Regions from separate parts of the Tolumonas auensis DSM 9187 genome, predicted to be linked through region 1. Evidence: predicted binding sites of a transcription regulator. Region 1 holds the regulator's gene; each other region holds the start of a gene.
What was found. Region 1 encodes MetJ, which represses methionine synthesis genes. Its sites were predicted from a motif close to AGANNTCTAGANNTCT; they were not measured.
Positions count from the first base shown of each region.

Region 2: a site for MetJ is predicted at 7,708-7,723, ahead of metA (homoserine O-acetyltransferase MetA). Genes of this name have one in related genera too.
Region 3: a site for MetJ is predicted at 6,846-6,861, ahead of metN (methionine ABC transporter ATP-binding protein MetN). Genes of this name have one in related genera too.

Region 1 covers NC_012691.1:133,256-143,967, reverse strand. The annotation lists gene TOLA_RS00695 (PA2778 family cysteine peptidase) at 1-128, opposite strand, end outside; gene TOLA_RS00690 (PA2779 family protein) at 132-515, opposite strand; gene coaD (pantetheine-phosphate adenylyltransferase) at 659-1,153, shown strand; gene mutM (bifunctional DNA-formamidopyrimidine glycosylase/DNA-(apurinic or apyrimidinic site) lyase) at 1,144-1,974, opposite strand; gene yccX (acylphosphatase) at 2,146-2,427, shown strand; gene TOLA_RS00670 (bifunctional aspartate kinase/homoserine dehydrogenase II) at 2,430-4,868, opposite strand; gene metB (cystathionine gamma-synthase) at 4,921-6,081, opposite strand; gene metJ (met regulon transcriptional regulator MetJ) at 6,236-6,556, shown strand; gene TOLA_RS00655 (GNAT family N-acetyltransferase) at 6,571-7,158, opposite strand; gene rplQ (50S ribosomal protein L17) at 7,355-7,741, opposite strand; gene TOLA_RS00645 (DNA-directed RNA polymerase subunit alpha) at 7,785-8,774, opposite strand; gene rpsD (30S ribosomal protein S4) at 8,800-9,420, opposite strand; gene rpsK (30S ribosomal protein S11) at 9,452-9,841, opposite strand; gene rpsM (30S ribosomal protein S13) at 9,857-10,213, opposite strand; gene rpmJ (50S ribosomal protein L36) at 10,354-10,467, opposite strand; gene secY (preprotein translocase subunit SecY) at 10,495-10,712, opposite strand, start outside.
Region 2 covers NC_012691.1:2,324,923-2,335,634, forward strand. The annotation lists gene melR (transcriptional regulator MelR) at 1-77, shown strand, start outside; gene melA (alpha-glucosidase/alpha-galactosidase) at 108-1,424, opposite strand; gene TOLA_RS10800 (GNAT family N-acetyltransferase) at 1,565-2,053, opposite strand; gene TOLA_RS10805 (hypothetical protein) at 2,124-2,687, opposite strand; gene metH (methionine synthase) at 2,905-6,618, opposite strand; gene metA (homoserine O-acetyltransferase MetA) at 6,735-7,682, opposite strand; gene TOLA_RS10820 (CinA family nicotinamide mononucleotide deamidase-related protein) at 8,070-9,227, shown strand; gene TOLA_RS10825 (YciI family protein) at 9,279-9,569, opposite strand; gene TOLA_RS16380 (GNAT family N-acetyltransferase) at 9,645-10,184, shown strand; gene fkpA (FKBP-type peptidyl-prolyl cis-trans isomerase) at 10,174-10,712, opposite strand, start outside.
Region 3 covers NC_012691.1:274,813-285,524, forward strand. The annotation lists gene srlA (PTS glucitol/sorbitol transporter subunit IIC) at 1-44, shown strand, start outside; gene srlE (PTS glucitol/sorbitol transporter subunit IIB) at 66-1,049, shown strand; gene TOLA_RS01295 (PTS glucitol/sorbitol transporter subunit IIA) at 1,068-1,433, shown strand; gene srlD (sorbitol-6-phosphate dehydrogenase) at 1,516-2,292, shown strand; gene TOLA_RS01305 (transcriptional regulator GutM) at 2,398-2,754, shown strand; gene srlR (glucitol operon DNA-binding transcriptional repressor SrlR) at 2,834-3,598, shown strand; gene ohrR (transcriptional regulator OhrR) at 3,595-4,050, opposite strand; gene metQ (methionine ABC transporter substrate-binding lipoprotein MetQ) at 4,187-4,984, opposite strand; gene TOLA_RS01325 (methionine ABC transporter permease) at 5,044-5,697, opposite strand; gene metN (methionine ABC transporter ATP-binding protein MetN) at 5,678-6,721, opposite strand; gene TOLA_RS01335 (DUF2157 domain-containing protein) at 6,944-7,984, opposite strand; gene TOLA_RS01340 (rod shape-determining protein) at 8,277-9,320, shown strand; gene mreC (rod shape-determining protein MreC) at 9,369-10,322, shown strand; gene mreD (rod shape-determining protein MreD) at 10,319-10,712, shown strand, end outside.

The DNA.
Region 1 (10,712 bases):
TGAATAAATGGCACCGATAACTGTTTATACGAAGAGCTAACGGCTGAAGCGGAGATAACAGGACGCTGCGCACAGGCAGATAAAAATAAAAAGCCCACCAGCAGGAGGGCTTGAATTATTAACCGCATAACTCAGCGAACAGAACGCGTGAACGGGAATACTTTGGTTAAACCAAGAATGTCCGTCACCAGTAAGAGAACAAATACAAATACCACTGCACCCAGTACAGCATTACCCGCAGCAGGTAATTGATCAATTTTATCGGATAACTGATTAATCTCGTCATCACTCATCGCGGCAACACGTTGCTGAACCAGCGCAATGTCCACGCCCTGAGCGGCGATGTGTTTCGCAACATCTTCTCTGGCCAGGAATTGCATCACCTGAGTACGTTCACTGGTCTGATGTACAGACATTGTTTCCTGTGCCGACATCATAGATGCTTTAGCAGGTAACGAGAGTGCCAATAATGAAACGACCAGCAAACGAGCCATTACACCCCAAAATGCAGACATACCATATCCCCTTTGTGTTTTTTTACTGTATGTATAATAACAACTTGATATTTTAGTGTTACGCAGCATATCCATTGCAGTATCTAAACACCAGATATCGCCTTTATAATAATAAACATTAATGTCTCTTGAGCGAAATTTTCATGCGCCAGAAAGTCGTTTTCCCCGGAACGTTTGATCCATTGACCAGTGGTCATTTCGACCTGATCAACCGGGCATCCATCTTATTTGATGAAGTCATTCTGGCTGTGGCAGCCAGTCCGGGTAAACGTCCGCTATTTTCACTGGAGGAGCGGCTCGCTCTGGCAAAAGAGGTCTGTCAGTCACTGCCTAATGTCACTATTACCGGATTCAGTAACCTGCTGATTGACTTCATGAAAGAACAACAGGCAACTATCCTGCTGCGGGGCATCCGGACTGGCAGTGATTTTGAATATGAATCACAGCTGGCGGCGATGTACCGCCGCATGATGCCGGAAATGGAAATCATATTCCTGCCGCCGGCGGAACAATACGCCTTTGTTTCCTCCACGCTGGTCAGGGAAATTGCACTGCACGGTGGCGATGCGGGTCAGTTTGTTACGCCTAATGTTGCTGAGGCAATCAAAGCAAAGCAATTACAGCTCGCTCAGTCATAACCTCCGGCAAACGGCTGACAAATCGGGCAATACACACTACTGCGCTGACCAAGGCGCAGTTCTTCCAATGGATGCGCACATACCGTGCAAGGTTGCCCTGCCCGACCGTATACCAGTAACTCCTGAACAAAATAACCGGGTTTACCATCAGTTCGCATGAAATCCCGTAACGTAGTGCCGCCTTGCGTGATCGCGCGGGCAAGCACTTTTTTCACGGCAGCAACTAAAGCCTGACTCTCTTCTGGTGTCAGCGAGTTCACTGCGCGTTTCGGGTGAATATGTGCCATAAAGAGCGCTTCATTGGCATAAATATTCCCAACACCCACAACAACACGGTTATCCATCAGCCACGGTTTAATCGCGCTGCGGGGTTTCCGGCTGCGTTGCCATAAATAATCGGCAGTAAACGCATCCGTTAATGGCTCCGGCCCCAGAGTCTTTAACAACGGGTGTTGATAAGGATCCTCAGCTGTCCACAATAAAGCACCAAATCGTCGCGGATCATGAAAGCGCAGCAATTTACCATTCGCTAATTCCAAATCCACATGATCATGTTTTTCTGCCGGCGTTCCGATTGGCAATATTCGCAAACGACCCGACATGCCCAGATGTAAAATCGCCGTTCCCAGTGTTGAACGCAGTAGCAAATATTTAGCTCTGCGTTCAATCTGTCGCAAAGGCTGCCCCTCAAGCAAACGGATCTCCGACGGAATGGGCCAGCGCAAACGGGGATGACGGATAACCACTCGCTCTACTACTATTCCCTCCATCCAGGGAGTAATACCTAATCGGCTGACTTCAACTTCTGGTAATTCCGGCATGCTGCATTCCTGAGCGTTAAACGATCTGATGACTTATTGTATTCCACAGTAACATTCAGCATATACGGAGCAGATTGCGATTCAGATCGTTCTTCATCGGCAGTAATACTTGTCGAAATTCGGAGCTGTGACTAAGTTAAACAGATAAAAGTGATAGATGGAGCAGACAAGATGACACCGCCACGCAGCGTCAGAATACAGGTTTACGGGATAGTTCAGGGCGTGGGCTTCCGTTACTTCACCCAGCAGGAAGCCAGCCGTCTCGGCCTGTGTGGCCGGGCGACAAACCTGTCTGATGGTTCCGTTGAAGTGCTCGCGCAGGGTGATGCACAGGCCGTGGAAAAATTGATCCACTGGCTGAAAACAGGTCCGAGAACAGCCAGTGTAGATTATATAGAAATCACCGAATTGGCAGCCGGCGCGGTGAATGCTTCTTCATTCCGCGCCTACTAGTTTTATCTTAATGTCGCACAGATTTTCCAGAGATCGGCCTGAACAGCCGCCGCGGTCACTTCCCGTCCGGCACCCGGCCCCTGCAGGATCAGCGGATTCGTACGATAAAAATCTGTTTCAATTGAGAAAATATTATCGCAAGGACGAAGGTTGGCAAACGGGTGTTCGGCTGAAAGCATATCCAAACCTACCCGGGCAGAACCATCCCGATCCAGTCTGGCAACATAGCGCAGTACCTTGCCACGAGCTTTCGCTTCATCAAAAGCCGCCACAATAGTCTTGTCCAGCTCGGTCAACCGCTCAAAAAATGCTTCCAGCGGGATATCTGCCAGCTCAACCGGCACCAGACTCTGCAAAGAGATATGATCCGGTTCCAGCTCCAGCCCTGCTTCGCGAGCCAGGATCAACAGCTTACGCCTTACATCATGCCCGGAGAGATCTTCCCGAGGATCCGGTTCAGTCAGACCATGCTGCCATGCCTGATCCACCAATTCAGAAAAAGGAACCGAACCATCATACTGCTGGAATAACCAGCTCAGGGTCCCGGAAAAAATACCGGAGATGCCATGAACCCGATCCCCCGATTCCAGCATCATGCGGATACAAGCCTGTACTGGCAAACCGGCACCAACGGTAGCGTTATACCGCCACTGTACCTGATGCTCAGCGAAGCTCTGCCGGACCCGCTGATAAAAGGCGCTTTCCGCCGCGCCCGCCAATTTGTTCGCTGTAATCAGGTGAGCACCGATCTGCGCAAACTCAGGATAATAACTGCTGACGGTCTCACTGGCGGTAAGATCGAGAATAATCAATTCGTCAAATGGGTGCTGCTCCAGTTGCACCAGCAATTCGGCCCAAATCACCGGCTGAGGATCAAAGCTATCCAGAACCTGCAGTGGATCAAGTCCGTCATCACTCAGAATGCCGCCCCGGGAATCAAATAATCCGTATAAGGTCAGTGTCAGCTGATGGGCCTGTTCAACATGATGCTTCTCTTTCGCCAGCAACTTCAGCCACTGACTGCCAATATTCCCTTTCCCTAATACGACCAGACCGACTCGTTTCGTCTGCAGAAACATAGCATGGTGCAGCGCGATCAACAGCGGCTCCAGAGTGATTTCACGTACAACGGCAACCAGACTCAAACCCTCAGGTGAGGTATAAATAAATTCCAGCGGCTGATCGACCAGTAAACGATAGAAGCGATGACATTGCTCCGCATTATCGCAAACACCCGTTCCAACCAGTCCAATCAGACTGAATCCATCGCGGCGAATGACTTCTTTGACATTTGCATGCTCTTGTTGCTGCAGCATGAATTGATACGCATCTGATACCATTTCCAGCGTATAAGCCAGCCGGACTATCCGGCGATCTTCCTGACATTTGCTGACCAATGGTGACAATTGCCGGGCGGCTAATAACTCTTCCAGGTGCGCAACCGCATCAACATAGTCACAGCCCGGTTGAATACGTAATTCAATTAAAGCAATCTGATCCAGCGAGGTCACAATCCGCGCGCCTTTCACCTGTGATTTACGGCGTAATATATGTGACGCACCCCCGTTAGGCGCATAACTTGAACGTAGCACCAGTTTTTGCTGACTGTGCAACAGCGGTTGTAACGTCCGTGAATGCAATACCGGCGCCCCTAATCTGGCCAGTTCATTGGCTTCGGTCAGTGACAAACGCTCCAGCAATTTCGCATCTTTTACGCAACGCGGATCTGCACTATATACGCCAGCGACATCACTCCAGATAGCCGTCGATTCTGCATCGGCCAAGGCTCCCAGCAATGTAGCGGAATAGTCAGAACCATTGCGGCCCAACAATAATGTCCGCCCCTCACTGTCTGCGGCAATAAATCCGGTAACAACAACCCGTTGCTCACCTGTACCCGCCAGGACTTCACGTAGCTTTTCACGGGACAATAGCTCATTGACCCGGGCCAGTGCCCCCTCTTCAGCCGAAAGAAAACGACGCGCATCCAGCCAGGCAGCCGGATTGCCACGTTCCGTTAACAGTGCTGCCAGCAGACGAGCGGACCATACTTCACCGTTAGCTAATATTCCGTTACGTTCATAACGATCATAACTACGCTTCAATACACCGGTTATTGTATCTATATCTTCCATCAGCTGTAACGACAGCGCCTGACGAGCCGGCCCATCCAATACATCTTCGATGAGACTTAATTGATAGCTTCGCAATCCATTCAGTGCCGCAACAACAGCATCATCGCCTGCTTCGCTCAGTTCCAGTACCTGCAGTAAACGATTCGTGGTTTTCCCTGCGGCAGAAACTACGATTAAAGCCCGCGGATCCGACTCCTGTTCGATTAATCCGGCGACACGGCGATAACAATTCGGATCAGCCAGGCTACTTCCACCAAATTTATGTACCTGTCGTCCTGGCAGGTGACCCGTTGCAGTATGCGGCATACTTCATTACCCCTTAATGCAGCCCCTTCGTGCTGTATTGATCATTTTTGTTCTACTTGCTGGCAACACAAGCGAAAGCCTGTTCCAAATCGGCCAGCAGATCGGTGATATGCTCAATCCCGACAGATAAACGTAATAACTGATCCGAAATGCCCGCCACACGCCGGGCTTCCGGATCCATTCCTGCGTGAGTCATACTGGCCGGATGAGCTACCAGACTTTCTACTCCACCTAATGACTCTGCCAGACAAAACAACTGCAAACCACCCAAAAATTGCTTTAACTGTTCGATATCAAAATCAACTTCAAAGCTCAGCATGGCACCAAAACCTTTTTGTTGCCGCTTTGCAATCTCATGCCCCGGATGATCAGGTAAACCCGGATGATAAATTTTAGTCACCTGTGGTTTTTGCTGCAGATATGCCAGAATAGCGGCGGCATTTTCCTGATGCGCACGCATACGTGGTGCTAATGTTCGCAGACCACGCAAGGTCAGATAAGCATCAAAAGCACCACCGGTATGACCCAGACAATTACCCCACCAAGCCAGTTTTTCGTGTAATTCGGTTTCTTTCGCAATAACAGCTCCGCCAACGACATCGGAGTGACCATTTATATATTTAGTTGTCGAGTGCACAACAATATCAGCACCTAATGCCAGGGGTTGCTGCAGTAACGGCGACAGGAAGGTATTATCAACCGCCACCAAAGCCCCGACTGCATGCGCCTGCTGGCAAATAGCCGCAATATCAACCACGCGGAGCAATGGATTAGATGGCGTCTCAATCCATACCAGTTTCGGCTTTTGTGCTAAAGCCTGTGCTAATGCTTCCGGATCAGTTTGGTCAACAAACAACACGCGGTAAGAACCCTTAGCGGCAACATGCTGAAATAACCGATAAGTCCCGCCATAACAATCATGTGGCGCGACCAGCAAATCATCCGCAGATAACAGTGCGGTTACTAGGTTAATAGCGCCCATGCCACTCCCGGTGAAAACGGCACCTGCCCCCCCCTCAAGTGCAGCCAACGCACCAGCCAAGGTGCTACGGGTTGGATTACCGGAACGACTATAGTCAAATTCTCTTTTTTCACCAAAGCCAGCAAACGTGTAATTAGTTGACAAATAAATAGGCGGGACTACAGCACCGAATTGTGTATCGACAGCAATTCCCGATTTGACAGCATATGTTTCCTGTTGGTAATCCGACATGACTAGTTCCTTGATGGCCGCTCGTTGTATCACGGTAACCCACCACCAATAAGACGTCAACACTTCTGGACGTCTACATGGCTTTGCCTATGGATTGCCATTACAGCCCATACGGGTTACTATGCTGAAGAGTGGATGAAATGACAGGTGTGAAATGAAAACGGCGTGGAATGGCGAATATATCAGTCCATATGCAGAACATGGCAAGAAAAGTGAACAGGTTAAAAAAATCACTGTATCCATTCCTCTGAAAGTATTAAAAATACTGACAGATGAACGGACTCGCCGTCAGATAAATAACCTGCGGCATGCAACTAACAGTGAACTACTCTGCGAAGCTTTTTTACATGCTTACACTGGGCAACCACTACCAGCAGACGACGATCTTCGCAAAGACTATCCGGATGATATCCCGCTGGCCGTGCAGCAACTCATGGCGGAAATGGGTAAGCCGATTGAAAAATACGATGAGTAATTACTGATTATCTCTCAATAATCCAGCTCTTCCGGAGATATATCCACCAGATCAATCTCCGGGATCATGTCTTCATGCCCGATGCGGCTATACACCAGCATATCGTCCAGATGTCCCTGCGTACGGCACGCATTTTGTAATGTGGCCTCAAGTCTGAAACCGGCACGCTCCGCTACAGCACGGCTTTTGTCATTACTGGCTGCGGTACGAATCTCTAGCCTTGTCGCATGCAAATGAATAAATGCATAGTCAGCCAGCAGCAAAACAGCTTCTGTAATATAGCCTTTCCCTGTTGCGGATTGCCGGACCCAATAACCTATTTCGTAATAGGGAACAGAGACATCCCTGACATGCAGACTGATGCTTCCCACTAACGCCTGATCTTCCCGTCGCACAATCATAAAACGTAATTCATGTTCTTTACGTTCGAACTGCTCTTTCGCCACATTCATTGTAGCGGTCACAGTCAGCAGAGATGGGTCTGGTTCTGCCCAATCTAAAAATAATTGATGTAATTCATAACTTTCAGATAAAGCAAGACGCAGTGGTTCAACCCATTCAAGCGATGGGGGCTTTAACTCAATTCGGGAAGAGATCAGCATCGAATCCTTTAGATCACTGGCAATAGATAACTAAAAACGAACCATGAATTTCTGCTTAAAAAACAGGAAGATAATCCCGGTTGCTCATTATGGTTACAGTATAGCAGAGGAAGGATCAGATCATAAGATGAGAAGAAAGGATATGGCAATCAGACTATAGTCTGAAAAAATAAAGCCGGGAAACCCCGGCCTTATTTTATTCTTCGGTAACTGCTTCAGCATCTACCGGACGACCAACCAGCTCAATATAAGCCATTGGTGCATTATCACCAGCGCGGAAACCGCATTTCAGAATGCGAGTGTAACCACCTGGGCGACCTTGAAAACGTGGGCCAAGTTCAGTAAACAGTTTACCAACAACATCTCTGTCACGGGTACGAGCAAATGCCAGACGGCGATTTGCAACACTGTCACTCTTAGCAAGAGTAATCAAGGGCTCAACTACACGACGTAGCTCCTTTGCTTTAGGCAAAGTCGTCTTGATGATCTCATGACGAACAAGGGAGCTGGCCATGTTGCGGAACATAGCCTGACGGTGGCTAGCATTCCGGTTCAGTTGACGACCACTCAAACGATGGCGCATGACCTTATCCTTCTAACAAAATCGGTAGAACCTGCGATCTGGATTAATTATCAGCCAGACTTGCCGGTGGCCAGTTCTCAAGGCGCATGCCCAGAGACAGACCGCGGGAAGCCAGTACGTCTTTGATTTCGGTCAAAGACTTCTTACCCAGGTTAGGAGTCTTCAGCAACTCAACCTCGGTACGTTGTACCAGATCACCAATATAATGGATTGCTTCTGCTTTCAGGCAGTTCGCAGAACGAACTGTCAATTCCAGATCATCAACAGGACGCAGCAGGATCGGATCGAACTCCGGCTTGTCTTCTTTCTTCTCCGGAACGGAAACATCACGCAAATCAACGAAGGCATCCAATTGTTCAGCCAAAATAGTGGCTGCACGACGAATGGCTTCTTCCGGATCCAGCGTGCCGTTGGTTTCCATATCGATAACCAACTTATCCAAATCAGTACGTTGTTCCACACGAGCGGCTTCAACATTATAGGCAATACGCACTACAGGGCTGAACGCAGCATCCAGTAACAAACGACCAATAGGACGATCTTCATCATCTGTATGTAAACGAGCTGATGCCGGAACATAGCCGCGACCACGTTGAACACGCAGACGCATACTAATTTCAGCATTAGCACCGGTCAGATGACAAATCACATGCTCCGGATTGACAATGACAACATCATCACCATGGATGATATCACCTGCCGTGACCGGGCCCGCACCAGACTTGGTCAGCGAAAGGATTACTTCATCTTTACCTTCCAGCTTTACTGCAATGCCTTTCAAGTTCAGCAAGATTTCCAGGATATCTTCCTGAACACCTTCTTTACTGCTGTACTCGTGCAATACGCCGTCGATCTCAACCTCAGCAACTGCACATCCCGGCATGGACGACAGGAGAATGCGTCGTAACGCATTACCTAAAGTATGACCGAAACCACGCTCCAACGGCTCAAGAGTTACCTTGGCATGAGTCGGACTGAGTTGCTCGATATCAACCAAACGTGGCTTGAGAAAATCTGTTACAGAACCCAGCATTATGTCCTCTCTTAGAAGCTAAGCCTTACTTAGAGTAAAGCTCGACGATCAACTGTTCATTGATGTCAGCAGACAGATCTGAACGCTCTGGCAGACGCTTGTAAACGCCTTCCATTTTGTCTGCATTGATCTCAATCCAAGTTGGCTTTTCACGCTGCGCAGCCAAGTCCAGTGCGGCCTTGATACGAGCTTGTTTTTTCGCCTTCTCACGAACAGTGACTACATCTTCAGGAGAAACCTGAGAAGAAGGAATGTTAACTACTTTGCCATTTACTACGATGGCTTTGTGGCTAACCAGCTGGCGAGCTTCAGCACGGGTCGTTGCAAAACCCATACGATAAACTACGTTATCCAGACGACCTTCCAGCAACTGCAGTAGGTTTTCACCAGTATTACCTTTCAAGCGTGTAGCTTCACGGTAATAGTTACGGAATTGTTTTTCCAGAATGCCGTAAATACGACGGACTTTCTGTTTTTCACGCAGCTGTACACCATAGTCAGACAGACGTGGCTTACGCGCACCGTGCTGACCAGGAGCTGTGTCAATTTTACACTTAGAGTCGATAGCACGAACGCCTGATTTCAGGAACAGATCGGTGCCTTCACGACGGCTAAGCTTCAGCTTTGGGCCTAAATATCTTGCCATGTTCTTTCTCCAACAATCCTACTAGACAACGTTATACACGGCGTTTTTTAGGAGGACGACAACCGTTGTGCGGGATCGGAGTTACATCCGTGATATTGGTGATGCGGAAACCCGCAGCATTCAATGCACGAATAGATGACTCACGGCCCGGACCAGGACCTTTAACCATTACTTCCAGGTTTTTAACGCCATACTCTTTGGCGATCTCACCAGCACGTTCAGCAGCAACCTGTGCAGCGAACGGAGTGGATTTACGAGAACCACGGAAACCTGAACCACCAGCAGTTGCCCAAGACAGAGCGTTACCCTGACGGTCAGTAATGGTCACGATTGTGTTATTGAAAGAGGCATGAACGTGTGCAATGCCGTCGCTAACTTGCTTTCTAACGCGCTTACGAGCACGAGTAGGAGCTTTTGCCATTTTCTACCTTCCCGTTTACTTCTTAATCGGTTTACGAGGACCCTTACGGGTGCGCGCGTTAGTTTTGGTACGTTGTCCACGAACCGGCAGACCACGACGATGACGCAAACCACGGTAGCAACCCAAGTCCATCAAACGTTTGATGTTCATGGATACTTCACGGCGCAGGTCACCCTCGACAGTAAACTTACCAACTTCAGTACGAAGCGCTTCAATTTGAGCTTCGTCCAGATCTTTAACTTTCACATCCTCGGCGATACCAGCTGCTGCGCAAATGCTCTTTGCACGGGTGTCGCCAACGCCATAAATCGCAGTTAACGCGATAACTGCATGTTTATGGTCAGGAATGTTAATGCCAGCGATACGGGCCACTATTCCACTCCTAAACAAATAGTAATTTTACGACCACCACAAAGCCCGTTCCGGATACATGGTGATCTTCCTACACACAAATGTAGGCTGGCTAATGTACTTAGCCAGCCCCGACTTTTCAAGTCTCTACCGAAAATATATTAGCCTTGGCGTTGTTTATGCTTCGGCTCAGTGCAAATCACACGCACCACACCGTGGCGTTTGATGATTTTGCAGTTACGGCAGATTGCTTTAACGGAAGCGCGAACTTTCATTGCTTAACTCCGCAATATTAGACCGGATTAACGGCCTACGCCTTTAAGATTGGCTTTTTTCAGTACATCCCCATACTGATGAGACATCATATGAGTTTGTACCTGTGCCATAAAGTCCATGATGACAACAACGATAATCAGCAAGGAAGTACCACCGAAGTAGAACTGCACGTGCCAGAAGGTCATCAGTAACTGGGGTACCAAGCAAATCGCTGTGATGTACAAGGCTCCGGCCAGTGTTAGAC
Region 2 (10,712 bases), 1.3 Mb from region 1:
CACCACACCAATATCGCCTGAATACCCGCAGCAATGCCGGTGCACTGCTACTACCCATAGAAAAAGAGACAGCATAATGCTGTCTCCTCTTCCCTGCCTGCCGGTCATTACAGACGTGCAAATTTAGGTAACCAGTCACCGTGCGCACGGCGCAAGTCATCGACCAGATCATGGATCTGATCTAAATCCAGTTCGGCACTGGTATGCGGATCCAGGTAAGCGGCATGATAAATATATTCCGGATTTTCCGTCATCAATGCTTCCACTGTCAGCTGCTGTACATTGACGTTGGTGCGCATTAACGCTGCCAGTTGTGGTTGTACGTTGCCGAATTTCACCGGTTGCACACCGTTGCGATCCACCAGACAAGCCACCTCGACCGCACAATCCTGCGGCAGATTATCGATCAACCCGTTGTTCAGCACGTTACCGTAAATGACGGATGGTTCACCGGTCGCCAGCGAGTTGATGATGGAGGCAGCATATTCACGACTCTGCTTGATTTCGATGTCATGCTGCGTTTCGATGCGCTGCAGCTCTGCCGCCCAATCCGCCATCTGTTTTTCACAGCGGCGCGGATATTCATCCAGCGGAATATTGAATTTCTCGATCAGATCGGGACGATCCCGTTTAATAAACCACGGTGAATATTCGGCAAAATGTTCGCTCGATTCCGTTACGAAATAACCGAATTTACGCAGAATTTCATACCGTACCCGGTTACCATCCGGCACTTTACCTTCCGCCGCCAGCGCTTTCAGACGCGGATAGAGATCTTCTGTTGAGCCATCCGGCAGACGCTGCGTAAATTGGTTATAAAACGCCATATGGTTGATACCGGCACAGGTGTAAACCAGATTCGCTGGCTCAACACCCAGATCATGCGCCAATTCTTCCGCCGTTCCCTGCACAGAATGGCACAGACCGACATACTGGATTTCCGGCACCATACGTTGTACCGCCAGACTTAAGATCGCCATCGGGTTAACGTAGTTCATCAGCAACGCATTGGGGCACAATTCCCGCATCTCACGGGCAACATCCACCAGTACCGGCACCGTACGTAAGCCACGCATGATACCGCCAATGCCTAATGTATCCGCGATGGTCTGACGTAAACCGTATTTTTTCGGAATATCAAAATCAACAACCGTACTGGGTTTATAACCGCCAACCTGAAACATGGTGATAACCACATTCGCGCCCTGTAATACTTCACGGCGATCCAGACTGGCGCTTACCGTAGCCGGAACCTTCAGCGCGGAAATGATCTGTCGGGCGACCAGTTGTGATTCCTGAAGGCGTTTGCTGTCGATATCCTGCAAAGCAATATGGGTGGATGTTAAGGCAGGTTGCTGCAGCAAATCGCGCACGATATTACGCATGAACACCGTGCTGCCGGCACCGATAATAGCGACTTTCATAGAGTGACTCCGTAACGAGAGGGGCTTGATGTGATGCTTAGTATCAAGCCCGACCGCCCCTCGGGTCACTCCACGTTACCGGCGACCTGTTCCCAAAAACTAAGTTAGTTCAAAAAAACCAAGTCAGTCCAAAAAACAAGTCAGTCCCGAAAATCAAGCCGCATCCGCAGCCCGTGTCTGTCCATGCCATAGTAATCAGCCAGCTTTGCTGAAGTTTGCAGACCTGATTGCTGATACAACGTCCGGGCGGCTGTATTCTCACAATCAACTGACAGATAGAGAGACTTCAGATGCCACTGTTGTGCTAACGACTGTGACAGATGCATCAGCCAGCGCCCCAGCCCTTTTTGACGGTGTAACCAATGCACGGCCAGAGAACGGATCTCCAGCCCCTGCCAGCCCCGATGAGGCAACAGGCAAAGATAGGCCACCAGTGTTTCCTGCTGAAATAACAGAATGGTGCTACATGAAGATTTTGCAATCAGATAACGCCAGCGCCGCCGGCCAAATGCCAGAAAAGGATTAAAACAATACCGTTCCATATGCAGTAATGCAGGAAGATCAGACAGCTCGGCGATTTTGCATTTTATACCGGGAAGATGAGGCGGGTTCTGAAAAAAATAAGCCAACGCATCCAGGTCGCGTTGGCATTTTTTACCGGACTGATTCATATCAGCAATGAATAATTACATAAAAACATTAACTATTTATTGGTGAAGGCAGTGGTTCGCCGGTGATTGGATGACGCGCTTCCAGAATATCGTTGCGTTCCATCAGTTTAGAAATCAGCTTGCTATCCGCCTGCTTCACTTTCTCTTCGGCCGGTGCAGCTGAAGCTGTTTCTACCGGTGCTTTTTTCTGTGCAGGCTTTTCAAGTTTCAACTCTGCAGATGCGGGTGTACCGTCCTGAATAATGCAGATACGCTCATGATATTCTTCATCGATACAATTGCTCAGTAAGCTTTCAGCATCAATATCGTTGGCAATAACGGTGATATTAGCATCCGGCATCTTTTCAATGTGACGACCTAACAACCAGGCCAGATACATTTCAACGTGATGGCCGCCGGTTCCCTTGGTAGTCAGTAATTCTACCGGTGAACCGCACTGGGTCTGGATCCGCAGCAACTCTTTTACAAACTCAACGGGCAGAGTCTTCTGGCTGGCGCTAACCACGATTTCAATTTTATTAAATTTAGTTAAATCCAGATCCAGGCATTTGTTTACTGCCTGTTCAATAACAATCAATATATTTTTCAGCATACCCGCTATCCTTTATTATTCATAACGTAACAGAAATCACCCTCTGCCAAGAGGTAGCCAGATTATAGGGCTTAGATCATTAGTTCAATGCTACATTCGGAACCTTTACAAGAAAATTGCAGTTCTTGTGATCTGTGCTCAACCTTGGTTTATTTTTTTGCTCAAAAAACACACAGGGCCCGCGATGGGCCCTGAAAAATCATATAGACTGTAATGTCTATTCGACATCGTAAGCCAGGTTTGGCGCCAGCCAGCGCTCAGCCTCAGCCAGAGTCATTCCCTTACGGGCCGCATAGTCTTCAACCTGGTCTTTTTGTATTCCGGCCACCGCAAAATATTTACACTGCGGATGACTGAAATAGAAACCAGATACAGCTGCTGCCGGTAACATGGCATAGGAATCGGTCAGCTTCATACCAATTGCCTGCTCCACGCCCAGTAACTGCCACAGCGTACCTTTTTCGGTGTGTTCCGGACAGGCAGGATAACCCGGTGCCGGGCGGATACCCTGATAATTCTCGCGGATCAGCTCTTCATTGGTCAGATTTTCATCCGCGGCATAGCCCCAGTATTCTTTACGCACCTGAGCATGCAGGTATTCAGCAAACGCCTCCGCCAGACGATCGCAGACCGCCTGAATCAGAATCGCATTATAGTCATCGCCGGCAGCTTTATACTGCTCTGCCAACTCGGCTTCACCAATCCCACCGGTTACCGCAAAACTACCAAAGTAATCAGCAACACCACTCTCTTTCGGTGCAATAAAATCGGCCAGACAGTAATTCGGGAACACTTCGCCATTACGGGCCTGCATCACTTTATTGGTCTGCTGACGCAGGAAATGGAACGTCTGCGCTACCTGACTGCGTGACTCGTCAGTGTAAATTTCAACATCATCACCCACCCGGTTTGCGGCAAACAGACCGATAATGCCACTGACTTTAACTTCACCGGACGTCTGTAAACGATCCAGCATCGCCAGGGCATCGTGATAGAGACGTTTCGCTTCTTCGCCCACCACTTCATCTTCCAAAATCCGTGGGAATTTACCCGCCAGCTCCCAGCTCAGGAAGAATTGCGTCCAGTCGATATAGTCGCGCAGTGTCGCAATAGCGACATCGTCAATGACCTTGACGCCCAATTGTTTGGGTTTCGGCGGCTGATAATTCTGCCAGTCGAGTTTCAGCGCATTAGCACGAGCTTCTTCCAGCGTGACCGGTGGTGTACGGGGTTGTTTACGGCTGTGCTGTTCACGCACCAGCACATATTCCTGGCGCAGACGCTCAACAAAAGTGGCTTTCTGTTCCTGACTGAGCAGATTCTGCACCACACCGACGGCACGGGACGCGTTGGAAACATAAACCACAGGCTCACTGTAGTTCTGTTCAATTTTCACGGCAGTATGCGCTTTGGATGTGGTCGCGCCACCGATCATCAGTGGGATCTTAAAGCCCTGACGCTCCATCTCTTTCGCGACATGGACCATTTCATCCAGTGACGGAGTAATCAAACCCGATAAACCGATAATGTCGGCATTCACTTCGCGCGCTGTTTGCAGGATCTTCTCGCAAGACACCATGACACCGAGATCGACAATCTCATAGTTATTACACTGCAGCACGACACCGACAATGTTCTTACCGATGTCATGCACATCGCCTTTTACCGTCGCCATGACAATCTTGCCGTTGGTTTGACCAGCACTCTTGCCTTGTTCAATGTAAGGCTGCAAATAAGCCACCGCGCGTTTCATCACACGTGCAGATTTTACGACCTGCGGCAGGAACATTTTTCCGGCACCGAACAGATCACCGACCACGTTCATGCCAGCCATCAGCGGCCCTTCAATTACTTCGATCGGACGGGCTGCCAGCTGACGCGCTTCTTCGGTGTCTTCATCAATAAAGTCAGTAATGCCTTTTACTAACGCATGTTCCAGTCGTTTACCGACCGGCCAGCTGCGCCATTCCTGCTCACGTGGGTCAATCGCCTGTTGTGCCGCGCCACCGCGATATTTTTCCGCAATGATCAGCAACTCTTCCGTAGCGCCCGGATGGGTGTTCAGCACCACCGCTTCCACTTTTTCTTTCAGCTCAGCCGGAATATCTTCATAAATTGCCAGCTGACCAGCGTTCACGATCCCCATGTCCATACCATTTTTGATGGTGTAATACAGGAACACGGAGTGGATGGCTTCACGAACCTGATCGTTACCACGGAAGGAGAACGAGACGTTGGAAACACCACCGGAAATCATGGCATGCGGTAAATTGGTTTTGATGTCTTTAACCGCTTCGATGAAATCAACCGCATAGTTGTTGTGTTCATCAATACCGGTTGCGACAGCGAAAATATTCGGGTCGAAAATAATATCTTCCGGCGGGAAGCCGACTTGTTCCGTCAGGATCTTGTATGCACGCTGACAGATCTCGAATTTACGCGCACGGGTATCCGCCTGTCCGACTTCGTCGAACGCCATCACGATCACCGCCGCACCGTAACGACGCAGCAATTTCGCCTGGGCGATAAACTTCTCTTCCCCTTCTTTCATGGAAATAGAGTTAACGATGCCTTTGCCCTGAATACATTTCAGACCCGCTTCGATAACTTCCCATTTCGAGGAATCGATCATGATTGGTACACGGGAAATATCCGGCTCAGATGCAATCAGATTAAGGAAGCGCACCATACACGCCTGTGCGTCCAGCATGCCCTCATCCATGTTGATATCGATGATCTGCGCGCCGCTGATTACCTGCTGACGAGCGATATCCAGCGCCTCGTCGTATTGCTCTTCTTTGATCAGACGTTTGAATTTGGCAGAACCGGTAACGTTAGTACGCTCCCCGACGTTCACGAACATGGAATTTTCATCAATGGTCAGTGGTTCCAGACCCGCAAGACGACAGGCGACCGGTAATTCCGGCAGCACGCGCGGTTTGATACCGTCCACCGCTTTGGCCATAGCCCGGATGTGCTCAGGCGTGGTACCACAGCAGCCACCCACCATGTTCAGGAAGCCGGACTCCGCCCATTCACGGATATGCTCCGCCATTTCATCGGCTTCCAGATCATAACCGCCAAAGGCATTCGGTAAGCCCGCATTCGGATGTACTGAAACATAGGTTTCACTGATGCGTGCCAGTTCCTGCACATACTGACGCAGCTCTTTCGGGCCCAACGCGCAGTTCAGACCAAATGACAGTGGTTCGGCATGACGCAGTGAGTTGTAGAAAGCTTCTGTTGTCTGACCAGACAAGGTACGACCGGAGGCATCAGTGATGGTTCCGGAGATCATCACCGGTAATTTGAAACCGAGCTTTTCAAAAATAGTATCAACAGCAAAGAAAGCGGCCTTGGCATTCAGCGTATCAAAGATGGTTTCAATCATGATGATATCAACGCCACCTTCGATCAGGGCTTCTGTCGATTCTTTATACGCTTCCACTAATGCATCAAAGGTAACATTACGCTTACCCGGATCGTTCACATCCGGTGAAATGGAGGCTGTACGGTTAGTCGGGCCTAATACGCCTGCGACAAATCGTGGTTTCTGCGGAGTTTTCGCATTCCACTCATCCGCAGCCTTACGCGCCAGACGTGCTGCTTCGCGGTTGATTTCCGCTGATAATTCTTCCATGTGGTAATCGGCCATCGCAATGCGCGTGGCATTAAAACTGTTGGTTTCCAGAATATCCGCACCAGCAGCCAGATAGGCATCATGAATCGCCGCGATAACGTCTGGCTTAGTCAGCACTAATAAATCGTTGTTGCCTTTGAGATCTGAAGGCCAATCGGCAAAACGCTCACCACGAAAATCTGCTTCCTGTAGCTGATAGCTTTGGATCATGGTGCCCATGCCACCATCAATGAGCAGAATACGTTCCTGTAATGACTGATGCAGTGCTGATGTATTTACCTTTACGACCACGGGCGGCTTCCTCAATATCGGTGATGCAGATGATTCTGAAACGAAACTGTCCGACATCCATGCCGGCGCAGTGTTGTGCTATTTTCTATTGTTACCAGATTTGTATTGTGACCAGACTAAATTTCCCAGTCCACGCCCCCGGCTTTCTGATCCAGAGTATCCAGATCATAAGGCGTAAGCTGGTAAACGTAGTAGTTCAGCCAGTTAGAGAATAACAGATGTCCGTGACTACGCCAGCTATGGTATGGCGGCCTGGCCGGATCATTGCCCGGATAATAATTTGCCGGCACATTCGGATTGATCCCGGCGGTCAGATCACGGTGATATTCATGATGCAGCGTTTCGGCGTCGTATTCAGGATGCCCGGTGACGAACACCTGACGACAGTCTTTCGTTGCAGCCAGATAAACACCCGCTTCTTCTGATTCAGCAAAAATCCGCAAATCGGTGTTAGCGCGGATGAAGTCGCCTTCAAAAGAGGCATACCGGGAATGCGGTGCCAGAAAAACATCATCAAAACCACGAACCAGCGGATCCTGCTGTTCCAGCTTGTGGTGATAATAGACGCCTGACAGTTTCTCACCACGGGTCTGTTTTTCCAGCCCGTATAACACTTTCAGAGCCGCTTGTGCCGCCCAGCAGAGAAACAGCGTCGAGGTGACATTTTTCTTCGACCACTCAATGATCTTAATCAGCGTGTCCCAATACACAACATCGTCGAACTGCACCAACCCCAGCGGAGCACCGGTGATGATCAGACCATCATATTTGTTATCTTTTATCTGATCAAAATCCTGATAAAAGGTTTCAACATGGATCCTCGGTGTGTTTTTTGATTCGCGATCATCAATACGCAATAAATCCACCAGCACTTGCAATGGCGAATTGGAGAGCATGCGCATCAGCTGAATTTCCGTCTCAATTTTTTTCGGCATCAGGTTCAGTAACAACACTTTTAATGGCCGGATATCCTGATGCGCAGCGCGGCTGTCTGTCATCACGAAGATATTCTCTTCGGTCAGCACACCTGCAGCAGGTAATTGGTCGGGAATTTTGATTGGCATGACTTGCTCCCACATCTATCAGTAAAAACGTCTGGACATCCGGAAATCTACACCATCCTGTGAGATCTGTCACCAAGATCCCCTTCTGATCGCCCTATCCAGAATTACGTTGGCCGAAATAACAACGATCATTGCTGCAAAATATTCTGTCTGAATCACATGATTAAAATGGGATCTGGCCTGATGATGAACCGGCGAGACCGCGCAATGCAGTGACGAAATTAATTTAGGAAATTGAATCAGAGCCGCAGGCGAGTATGATTATCTTCTCGTTTGCCGGAAATAATCTGCGGCAAACCCGCATTAGTTACTATTGGCTCCTCAATCGGGGCCAACAGTAACTGATTGTCAGCATGAAAATGCCTCATCAAACATATTGGTACCATAATGATCATTGAAATTATTACGACCGGTGATGAAGTCCTTACCGGTTTCACCGTTGATACCAATGCATCCTGGCTGAGTATGCAATTGCTGGAAAAAGGCTGGCAGGTGCGCCGTCGTCAGACCGTTGGCGATCGTATGGATGATTTAACTGATGTATTACACGAACGCAGTCTGATAGCCGATGTGATCATCTTTAATGGCGGCTTAGGCCCCACATCTGACGATAAAACCACAGATGCAGTAGCTCAGGTTACTGGTGTTCCGCAGGAACTGAACAGCGACTGGCTGGCCAATATGGAACAGAAATTTACCGCCCGCGGGCGTGTGATGCCGGTCAGCAACCGTAAGCAGGCAATGTTACCGCAGGGTGCAACCGTGCTGGATAACCCGATTGGCACCGCCTGTGGGTTTAAACTGCAAATCAACAAAGCCATCTGCTATTTCACACCGGGCGTTCCGAATGAATTCAAGCAAATGGTGCAGCAGCAGATCATCCCGGATCTGCAACAAAAATACCCTTCCGGCGCAGCCGTGGTTCGTCGCTACTTCACATTTGGTATTTCTGAATCTGCGCTGAGTGACCAGCTCGATCCATTAACCTGGCCTGAACATATCGAACTCGGCTATCGTTCTTCCATGCCGACGATTGAGATGAAGCTGATCAGCCAGCATGGTGATGCTGATTTTGCCACTGCGGAAAAACAACTGCTTTCGGTGATCACCCCGTATCTGGTAGCAACCGATACCTTGGATATGCCGGCAAAACTGGCAGAATTGCTGCCTGGTTCGCTGGAAATTCTGGAAGGCAGTACCTGTGGTGAGCTGTTAACTCAGCTGGCACCGGCTATTCCTCAGCTTTGCGCTGATTATCACCAGCATTTACCGGATAGCGCCGATGAATTGCTACAGCACATCCAGCATCATTCCCGTTTAACACTGGCGGTCGGCACAGCGAAAGATCAGCAGTATCCAATCGCATTGTGGAATGGTCTGCATGGCTGGGCACAGACGTTATATATCAGAACACTGGATGTTTCATTGCAACACCGCATTGTCGCGTTCGCCGCACAAGATATGTTGCGACGTTATCTGCTGGAACAGCCCGTGTTAGGTGAATATCAGACACTACAACGCACAGCCAGTGCGCACCGGCCTTAATTTTCACGGTAAACAGCAGCTCCGGCAGCAAAACCGGAGCTGTTAACCCTTTCAGACGCCAAGTAAATTGCGGAATTCATCACCGACCATGGTCGGCATGAATTCGGTAATTTCATAGTCTGCCAGTTTATGCAGATGGAATGGATCTGCAGCCAGAAGCGGCTCCAGTGTCTCCAGACTTTCTGAACGCGCCAGAATAATCCCGCCCGTTCTTGGAACTTTACGTCCGGAAGCGATGAAATGACCGGCATCATACTGTTCCTGCAGATATTTTTTATGTGCATCCATATGTGCTTCAATCTGTGCGATATCGACTTTATACGTCAGGGAAATAATGAACATATTGCACCTCCGCTCCGACAATCCGGGTTATTATCAATTTAACTCTGTATTCAGTATCAGCCAGTTATTTGCATGATGCCACCGCTATCCACAATCCGGTTATGTTTACGACCTGTAGAATTAAGGGATGTGAACGGGATCAGCACTATCGTGAATGACCCTCTTTTTGTGCAGGCCAGCGTCGGCTGCCAGATGCCGGTCTCTGATATGCAGTTACTTCGCTGGGTCATTTCACAGCAAAAACAGCATCAGAGCGGTAACGGTTGTTGTTACACAATACGGCGTGCAGCAGAAGAAAATCTGATAGGTCTGGTGAGTTTGCAGCGACAAGAGAACTATGCCGAAGAAAAATGTGACGATCTCAGTTACTGGTTACAACCCATGTATTGGCGACAGGGGTTAATGACGGAAGCGGTTACCGCCGTCATGCAACATTGGCTGGCGCTCTACCCGCAAAGCATTATTACGGCCAACAGCCACAGCAGTAATCTGGCATCACAGGCTTTATTACAACGGATTGGCATGAGATTAGCGGGAACGGATGAGACGAATAAGGAAGGCATCCGGCACTACACAAACAGCAGTGCCGGAAGAAGCTCAAATATTATTTCTTAGCTTCAGGTGCAGCTTCTGCTGGTTTCGCCTGATCTTTCACGATTTCCAGCAGTTCTACTTCAAACACCAGTACAGAGTTTGGCGGAATAGAACCAGCGCCCTGTTCACCGTAAGCCAGGTTAGCTGGCAGAGTGAATTTGAATTTAGAACCAACCGGCATCAACTGCACGCCTTCGGTCCAGCCCGGAATAACACGATCCAGCGGGAATTCAGCTGGTTCTTTACGGTCATAAGAGCTGTCGAATTTAGTACCGTTAGTCAGTGTGCCCAGATAATGAACGCGAACTTCATCGGTCGCTTTTGGTTTTTCACCAGTACCCATCGTCAATACTTCGTATTGCAGACCGGATTTGGTTACGGTAACGCCTTGTTTCTTGGCATTATCGTCCAGGTATTTTTTACCATTGTCTAAGCTTGCTTTGGCATCAGATTCTGCTTTCTTGGTAGCAGCTTCGTTGATCTTCTGATCATATGCTTTCAGTGCTTTTTCAATATCAGCATCGCTCATCTGGGCTTTTTTCGCCAGAC
Region 3 (10,712 bases), 140 kb from region 1:
AGAACATCCGTCTCAGTACCGAAGTACACATGCACGCTAACTAATCAGGCTCAGGAGCAGACATCATGGCAAATTCATTAGTTATCACCAAAGGCAATGGTGGCTGGGGCGGCCCGCTGACTATCCCGGTCGATAAAAACAAAAAGATCATTTACATCACCGCCGGTACGCGTCCTGACATCGTGGACCGCATGGTTGAACTGACCGGCATGGAAGCGGTGGACGGCTTTAAATCCTCCGTACCGGATACCGAAACTGCGGTTGCGATCATCGATTGTGGCGGCACACTGCGCTGCGGTCTGTACCCGAAAAAACGGATCCCAACGGTGAATATTCATTCCACCGGTAAAAGCGGCCCGATGGCTGACTATATTATGGAAGACATTTATGTTTCCGGTGTTCGTCCTGACAACATTCAACTGCAGGATCAGGCTGGTGTGGCGCCATCCCGTCCTGCTGCAGCGCCGGCACAGGAAGAGTACCGTCAGTATGACAGCTCGAAAAAACTGAGTGAGCAGAGTGATGGCCTGCTGGCCAAGATCGGCATCGGCATGGGTTCGGTGATGGCGACCTTCTTCCAGTCTGGTCGTGAAACCATTGATACGGTATTGAAATCAATCCTGCCATTTATGGCTTTCGTTTCGATGCTGATTGGGGTGATTATTGCGTCTGGTATCGGTGATGTGATTGCACACGCCTTGATCCCATTGGCAAAAAGTCCGATTGGTCTGATCACGCTGGCGTTGATTTGTTCCTTCCCATTCCTGTCACCGTTCCTTGGCCCGGGCGCCGTTATTGCGCAAGTTATCGGGGTTCTGGTCGGTACACAGATTGGTATGGGGAACATCCCGCCACAACTGGCTTTACCGGCACTGTTTGCGATTAACGCCCAGGCTGCCTGTGACTTCATCCCTGTGGGGTTGAGTCTGGCCGAAGCGAAACCTAAAACTGTCCAGATCGGCGTACCGTCAGTGTTGTACTCACGGTTCTTAACCGGTGCTCCAACCGTACTGCTGGCCTGGTTTGTATCCTTCTTTATTTACCAGTAAGACTTGTCGAGGTTTGAAATGACGATGTTGTACCGTACCCAAGTGACTCATATCGGTGAGTATGCGGCAGATGCCCTGGATGACAATATGATGATCCTGTTTAACGATAATGCCCCTGCTGATGTTGCTGATTATTGCTTCATCCATCCGGCGGCGGATTTAACAGGTGAGATCAAGACAGGTGGTCAGTTTGTGCTCGGCGCATCACGCTATCCGATCACCGCGGTCGGTGATGTGGTCAATCAGAACCTTGCAGAACTTGGCCATATCACGATCCGTTTTGACGGTGGCGCAGAAGCCGAATACCCGGGCACCGTCCATGTTGCAGGGCAATGCCCTGAGGCACTGGTGCTGGGAACCGAACTTATTTTTCAAACTGAATAATTAAAACTCACTGCCCCCTCTGCAACACATGAGTTGGCGCTCGTTGCAGGGGGGAGCGAGACTAGCAATTGAGGAGATTAACATGTCAAAAGTGGCATTGGTAGTTGGTGGCGGTCGTAACCTTGGTGCTTTTTTGTGCAACGGCCTGGCGGCAGCCGGTTACAAAGTGGCGGTAGCGGATCTGGACGGACAGAGTGCACAAGAGACAGCGACCGCGATTGCTGAACAGTTCGGGGCAGACAATGTCATGGCTGTGCAGGCAAATTCCACAGATGAAGCCGATGTAGCGCGTATGGTCGGCGCGATCGAAGATCGTTTCGGTCGTATCGATGTCATGGTGTATAACGCCGGTGTCGCTCAGGCGGCCAGAATTGACAGTTTCCCACTGGATGCCTGGAAACGGTCTATCGAAGTGAACCTGACCGGTTACTTCCTGTGTGCCCGTGCCGTGTCGAAAATCATGATGCGTCAGAACTTTGGCCGTATCATCCAGATCAACTCCAAATCCGGCAAAGTCGGCTCAAAACATAACTCCGGTTATTCTGCCGCAAAATTCGGTGGTGTTGGCTTAACGCAATCCCTGGCGCTGGATCTGGCGGACTACAACATCACCGTGCATTCCCTGATGTTGGGTAACCTGCTGAAGAGCCCGATGTTCCAGTCTCTGCTGCCGCAATATGCGAAGAAACTGGGTATCCCGGAAGATCAGGTTGAACAAACCTATATCGATAAAGTACCGTTGAAACGCGGTTGCGATTATCAGGATGTGCTGAACGTACTGAAATTCTACGCCAGCGAAGAAGCCAGCTACTGCACCGGCCAAATGATCAATATCACTGGCGGCCAGGTGATGTTCTAAGTTTTATTGCGTTCAGGGTAAATAGGGTCCCGGTTTAGCTCCTGAGGATGCCTGTTATGTTGGCAGTGTTTTTACACTGCCTTTTTTCCATATACGAGGTGAAAGATGGATGCGACATACATACTGATTGTTTGTGCGGTTATCGCCTGGAGTTTACAGATCGCAACCGGTTTTCTGCAGATGCGCGCCTTCAACCGGATGCTGCAGGAGATGAGTCTGAAAGGTGTGGTGAAAATCGGCAAAACGTCCTCCCGCTGGAAACCCAAAACGTTAGTTGTCTTAGCGCATGATGCTAATAATGTGATCGTTGATGCCAGTATCATGAAAGGATTGACTATTTTCGCCAGACCAAAAAAATTATCTGCGGTTATTCATGCCCGCATCCCTTTGTCAGAAAAGATACTATCTGAGCTGGAGCCTTCAACAAGAGAGGCAATAATTTGTGCGCTGTCAACAAAATGATAATGTAATTATTTTAATTCTTTCATTTTGAAAATCTCCATGTATTTTGTAAGTAGTTTATTTATACAGAGAGCCTGATATGAGCGTCGGAATTCGTCGGGAAATGTTAGTCCGCTACTTGCGGGAACATGGCCGCACCACCGTTAATGATTTGGCCAGCCATTTCAATATCACCGGCGCGACAGTGCGCAGTGACTTACGGTATCTGGAGCAGGCCAGTCTGGTTACGCGTCGTTATGGCGGGGCTGAAGCCGTTTCACATCCGGTCGCGGAAGATCGCACCATGGATGAGAAGACGGCGCTGAATCAGAATATCAAACAGCGTATCGGTGCCAAGGCGGCTTCGCTGGTGCACGATGGCGAATCGATCATTCTGGATAACGGCAGCACCACCCTGCAGATGGTGCCCTGGCTGGTTGAGCGGGTAGCCTTAACGGTGATGACCAATAGCCTGCTGATTATCAATGAAGCGGTTTCCCGTGACTGTAATATGAATCTGCTGATGCCGGGTGGCACCTACCGTAAACGTTCATCCTCGTTTCATGGCGGTCTGGCTGAACAGGCTTTCCGCGCGTTTACTTTCGATAAACTGTTTATCGGCGCAGACGGTTTTGACATCGAACAGGGCACGACCACCTTCAATGAGGCCTATCAGGTCAGTCAGGCCATGTGTCAGGCGGCGAAGCAGATCATTGTGGTGACGGATTCCAGCAAATTTGGCCGTAAAACGCCGAACGTGGTGGTGCCGATTGACAAGATCGACATCGTGATCACCGATCATGGTATCAGTGAAGCCGATCAGGCGGCGCTGGAACAACGAGGCATTCAGGTTTTGCTGGTTTAGCAATCATCCTGCTCGTGCAGTTGCTTTTGTACCAGCTCACAGTGGGCTTTCAGCAACTGCAATTGCGTATCGGACAATCTGAGCTGGTCGCGCATCTGTACCGGGATGTTCGCCGCTAGTTTTTTCAGTGCGTTTCCTTCAGCGGTTAACTTCAGTACCCGCAAGCGCTCATCCCGCTCGTTGCGTTCGCGACGGATCAGTCCTTTGCTTTCCAGCCGTTTCAGTAATGGGGTCAGCGTACCGGAATCGAGGAACAGCTGTTCCCCCAGCTGCTTCAGACTGATCTCATCCTGCTGCCATAACACCAGCAAGACCAGATATTGCGGATAGGTAATATCCAGCTTGTCCAGCAATGGGCGATAGGCCCGCACAATTGCGTTGCTGGCGCTGTAGAGCGCAAAGCAAAGCTGGTTATCCAGTCGTAACAAATCCGGCATGTTGTCGTCGGTCATAATGAATTGTGCACAATAAGTTTATAGGGATTATAGGTAACTTTCGGCTATTGCCTATGGGGCAGAGAGAAACTGTTTGCAGAAAAGAAAACGGCCGGCGAATGCCGACCGTCGTATCTATCCGGAAAGGAGGGAATTACCAGCCCTTCACTACGCCACCGTTAAACAGTTCAGACGCTTTTTTGAATACCGCTTCGTCCTGATACGCTTTCACGAAGTTCTTCACGTTTTCATCGTTCTGGTTGTTTTCACGAGCCACGATCAGGTTCACGTAAGGTGACTCTTTGTCTTCCACAAACAGACCATCACGGGTTGGTTGCAGATCAACCTGAGAAGCATAAACGGTGTTGATGATTGCCAGTTCCACATCTTCCAGTGCGCGTGGCAGTTGTGCGGCTTCCAGTTCCACGATTTTCAGGTTCTTCGGATTTTCAACGATATCCAGTACCGTTGCAGACAGACCAGAACCCTCTTTCAGTTTCAGCAGACCTTGTTGCTGCAGCAGCAGCAGTGAACGGCCCAGGTTAGTAGGATCGTTTGGCACTGCAACCTGCGTACCCTCTTTCAGCTCGCTGATGTTTTTGATCTTCTTGGAGTAACCGGCAATCGGGTAAACGAAGGTATTACCCACAGCCACCAGTTTGAAACCGCGATCCTTGATCTGAGAATCCAGATAAGGCTTATGCTGGAACGCGTTCACGTCGATGCTGCCATCGTTCAGCGCTACGTTCGGAGTCGCGAAATCGCTGAATTGCACGATTTCCACTTCCAGACCAAATTTCTCTTTAGCGATTTTTGCTGCTTCTTCTGCTACCTGAGTTTCAGCACCGGAAATCGCGCCTACTTTCAGGTGGTTATCTTTTTTCTCACCGCAACCGGTTAATGCAATCCCGAGAATGGCGGCACTTAAAATCGCTTTACTGAATAAATTCATCGTTTACTCCTTGTTTCATCATTGACTGCGCCACCACCGGCAACAGCGTTGTTACATTCTTAACGATGGTCAACGCGTTTCACTAAACGCTCACCAATGCTTTGAATCAATTGCACTAAAATAACCAGAATCGCGACGGTGATCAGCATAATCGCCGGATCAAACCGTTGATAACCATAGCGGATACCGACGTCACCCAGACCACCACCACCGATGGCTCCCGCCATCGCCGAGTAGTTCACCAACGCAACCAGCGTGATCACAATGGCATTCAGAATGCCGGGCAGTGCTTCCGGTAACATCACCTTGCGGATGATCTGACGATGAGTGGCACCCATAGCCTGTGCTGCTTCAATCAGACCGGCCGGGATTTCCATCAGCGCACCTTCCACCAGACGAGCCAGAAACGGAATAGCACCGATCGCCAGTGGCACAATCGCGGCATTGGTACCGATACTGGTGCCCACAATCAGACGGGTCAGCGGAATAATTGCGACCAGCAGAATGATAAAGGGTACGGAACGGCCCACATTTACCACGGTTCCCAGCACCTTGTTAAAGATCGGGTGGGCGGCAATCTGTCCGGGCTTGGTGATGTGCAGTGCCACACCCAGCGGTACCCCTAAAATGGTGCCGAACAGCGCAGAAGCGAACACCATCCACAGGGTTTCACCCAGCGCCAGCAATAACAACTCATGCATGCTGCTGAACATAGCCCAATACCTCGACATCTATCTGTTGCTGTTGCAGGTAAGCGATGGTGGTTTGTTGTGCCGCCGCATCACCCAGCAGTTCAACCAGCAGGAAACCAAAACGGGAATGTCCGATCTGCTCAATGCTGGCGCTTAAAATATTTACATCAATCCCGAACTGACGGCTGGCATGTGAAATCGCCGGCGTATCAATGGTGTTACCACTGAAACCCAGGCGCAGCAGCGGGATAAAACCGTCCGCCGGCGCTTTCTGCAGCCGTTCGCGATACGGTGCCGGGATCTCCAGATGCAGGCTGGAACGGATAAATTCCTTCGCCAGTGGTGCCTGCGCATGTGCAAAGAACCAGCCGACTTCACCCTGTTCAATAATAGTGCCCTGATCGAGCAGCGCCACGGAATCACAGATGCTCTTGACCACACCCATTTCATGCGTGATCAGCAAAATAGTGATGCCGAGTTTCTGATTGATCTCTTTCAGTAATGCCAGGATCGATTGTGTGGTCTGCGGATCGAGCGCCGAAGTGGCTTCATCACACAACAACACTTTTGGTGCCGGACCCAAGGCGCGCGCAATTGCGACACGTTGTTTCTGACCCCCGGAAAGCTGTGACGGATAAGCTTTCGCACGATGGGTCAGGCCCACCAGATCCAGCAGCTCGTTGACCCGGGCGGTAATTTTCTCTTTCGGCCAGTTGGCCAGTTCCAGTGGCAGTGCCACGTTCTCAAATACAGTACGCGAGGAGAGCAGGTTGAAATGCTGGAAAATCATGCCGATATTGCGGCGTGCCAGCGTCAGTGCCTGATCATCCAGGGCGGTCAGATCCACACCATCGACTTCCACACGGCCCTGTGTGGGACGTTCCAGCAGATTTACACAGCGGATCAGGGTACTTTTCCCTGCACCGGATGCACCAATCACGCCGACGATCTGGCCGGCGGGAACATCGAGTTCTATACCTTTCAAGGCGTAAAAGGCGTTTTTTCCTTCGCCGTACGCTTTTGACAGGGAAGATAACTTAATCATAAGGGAACCGTAATTTACTCAAATATCCACCAGGATAGGGTGGCCACAGAAAATCAGACTGAATAGCGGTGCGCTGTCAGGAGTTCATGCTACGAGGCATTATAAGGTATGTCAACGGACATTTGGATGTTTAGACGTCTAAAATCAGAAATCATTATGCAAAAAACAGATATAGCTGGATGACGGTTCCGTCCGTGATCACGTCCGGAACCGGAGCGATATTTATCGCCGCTGAGCCAGTAGCTCGCGCCACGCGGCAGGCAGATGACGTTGTAACTGTCGCTGAATTTGTGCTTCATGACGCTGCCAGAGCAAACCAAGCCAGATAATGCCTAAGCCAATCAGTGATAATACAAACGGGAATGTCAGGCTGTCTTCAAACAAATCCCACGCCAGATAACCCAGATAACCGGCAACGCCCATGCCGCCAAAGATCACAAACACCCGCCGGCCAATCATACCGCCGACCGTGATCAACAGCAGGTTGATCAGACAATAACCCAGTTTACTCAGCTCACTGTCGGAATGCTGCATGGATAAACCACCCCAGAAGGCCATCAGTCCGAACAGATACAGCCACCAGGCAAAATCGAGGGTATGACGGGTGCGCAGATCAATATAAAACGCCAGTCCCAGCATCAGCAGGCCGACCACCATCGAAACCTGTTGCCGGCGGAGCCAGCTGTAATCCTCTTCCTGAAACAGAAACGGCGTCAGATCCATGCTCAGATACCACAGCACCACCGCCAGCGGCATCACCATAAATGGCAACCGGTATCGCCACAGCAGGATCGTACCGAACAACAGCGTACCCAACTCCATCATCAGCCAGCGCCAGTCGATATAGCGGTGAAAATCGCGGTATTCGGTATGGGTAGCGTCATCCCAGTAACCCAGCTGTGCCTGCAGGCCGTATATCGCCAGCGGCACCATGGTAACGGCGAGAGCCGCCAGTAAGCCTGCCGGGATCGGTTGTCGCTGCCGCCACAGCAGCCAGTCCGCCACCAGACAGGCTGCCACGCCGTAGCCACAGGCAATCAGCAGAATGCCGATACCACCAAAGGCATCCCAGCCGAGTGTCATAAACAGACTCATCGCTGCAATCGCAATCAGCCCACCCAGATAAAACAAGATATGTGTCGCCCGGAACGTGGCACTGTCTGCCGGTAAATTCTGCAGGTAATTCCATAACGGAGTCACTTGTTCCGGTGTCAGTAATCCCTGGTTACAGGCTTGCTGCAGATGTCGCTGTTTAAGTTCCATTCAGCCCTTCCTGATAGGGTAATTTCGGATATCAGTCACAGTATAACGTGATGTGGTTCGTTTTCATGCGGTTAAGTTTTATTCCTCTTTGCGTCAGCGGGATGGTTAATATCACGGCAAGGATCGCTGCATTTATCGGCTGGATGCGTTTCGGAATCAATAATAGCCGGATTATGCAAAGATCAGGTGGAATCCGGTTATCTTCTGTGCCAGATGCTTGCTGATCAGGGCCGGGATTGGTAAAGTGGGCCGTTTTTCGCATATCCCGTAATTAATCAGGATCACCCGCATCATGTTCAAGAAGCTCCGTGGTTTGTTTTCCAACGATCTGTCGATCGATTTGGGTACCGCCAACACACTGATTTATGTTAAAGGCAAAGGTATTGTACTGAACGAACCTTCTGTGGTTGCCATCCGTCAGGAACGCGGTGGTACCGCTAAATCTGTCGCTGCTGTTGGCCATGCCGCCAAAATGATGCTGGGGCGTACCCCGGGTAATATCGCGGCGATCCGTCCGATGAAAGATGGTGTTATTGCTGATTTTTCTGTTACCGAAAAAATGCTGCAGCATTTTATCAAACAGGTGCATGAAAATAACCTGATGCGTCCAAGTCCGCGCGTGCTGGTATGTATCCCTTGCGGTGCGACTCAGGTTGAACGCCGTGCGATCAAAGAATCTGCTCAGGGTGCCGGAGCCCGCGAAGTTTATCTGATTGAAGAACCTATGGCAGCAGCAATTGGTGCCGGCTTGCCGGTATCCGAAGCGACCGGTTCTATGGTGGTTGATATCGGTGGTGGTACCACTGAAGTGGCGATCATCTCTCTGAACGGTGTGGTGTATTCTTCTTCCGTCCGTATCGGCGGTGACCGTTTTGATGAAGCTATCATCAGCTATGTGCGCCGTAACTACGGCAGCCTGATTGGTGAATCCACCGCAGAACGCATCAAGCACGAAATCGGCTCTGCTTACCCGGGCGAAGAAGTGCGTGAAATCGAAGTTCGTGGCCGTAATCTGGCTGAAGGTGTACCGCGTAGTTTCACCCTGAATTCTAACGAAATCCTGGAAGCACTGCAGGAACCGCTGAGCGGCATCGTCAGTGCGGTCATGGTGGCGCTGGAACAATCTCCGCCGGAACTGGCTTCCGATATCTCCGAAAAAGGGATGGTGCTGACCGGTGGTGGTGCGCTGCTGCGTAATCTGGACCGTCTGCTGATGGAACATACCGGTATTCCGGTTGTCGTGGCGGAAGATCCGCTGACCTGTGTCGCCCGTGGTGGTGGTCGAGCTCTCGAGCTGATCGACATGCACGGTGGTGACCTGTTCCATTACGAATAATTGAGCTTGCCCGGGTTGCCTTTCCGGTAACCCCTGGCTGATAGCATCATGCGGACTATTTTCGGCAGGGGACCATCCCTGCAACTCAGGTTATTTATCACTGTGCTGCTGTCTCTGGCGGGCATCGTTTCTGATGCCCGTTTTCATCTGTTTGACGGCATGCGTCTTTATATCAACACCTTTGCCAGCCCGTTATTACATCTGGCGAGCGTTCCCCGCGATGTGGTCGAAGAGGCCAGTCTGCAACTAAGCTCACGCAGCCAATTGCTGAAAGATAATCAGCAACTGCAGCAGCAACTTTTCCTGTTGCGCAGTGATCTGCTGCGGATGGCCGAACTGAGTCAGGAAAACCGCCGTCTGCGCGAACTGCTGGGCTCTCCGGTGACTCAGGATTCCCGTAAGCTGGTGGCCCGTATTCTGTCGGTAGACTCTGACCCGTTTGTCTATCAGGTCGTGATCGATAAAGGTGTCGAACATCATGTCTATGAAGGACAACCGGTCGTCAATGATCAGGGTGTCATCGGTCAGGTGGTCAGTGTCGGGAAAACCTCAAGCCGGGTATTACTGATCACGGATATCAGCCATGCCTTGCCGGTGCGGGTGCTGCGTAACGATTTACGTGCTATTGCCTCCGGTACCGGAAATATCAATGAGCTGACGCTCAAGAATCTGCCCCGGAATGTGGATATCAAAGACGGCGATATTCTGGTGACGTCTGGCATGGGTGGGCATTTCCCTGAAGGCTATCCGGTCGCTAAAGTGACCCGGTTTGCCAATGAGGAACAGAGCCCCTTCGCCGAGATCAAGGCTGAACCACTGGCGACACTGGATCGGCTGCGTTATGTGCTGTTGCTTTGGCAAGATGCCAAATCCATGGGGCCGCTGCCGGTGATGAGTTCCGCGGCGACTGTTTCTGCTGCTCAGCCGGCAATGTCTGCGACCGACAAAAATAAATCAGCAACAGCATCCGCTGAAGTGCCGCATCAGGAGGGCAGACAATGAGTGGTTCATTGACCGGCCATGGTAAAGGTTCGATCTATTTAACCCTGATCGTCGCGATTATTCTGACGATGGTGCCATTGCCGGTGGCTATAGATATGTTCCGCCCGGACTGGGTGGCGTTAGTGGTGCTGTATTGGGTGATTGCGCTGCCGCATCACCTGAATGTCGTCAGTGCCTGGATTGTCGGTCTGATCATGGACATCCTGCTGGGTTCAACGCTGGGCATCCATGCGCTGAGTATGGCGGTGATCTCCTGTGTCGTTGCAGCACAATACCAGAAGATCCGTAACTTCTCCGTCTGGCAACAGGCGCTGGTGATGGGATCGCTGATTTTTGTCGGACAACTGCTGATTTTCTGGGTTGAACACCTGTTTGCATCTCCCCGTCTCA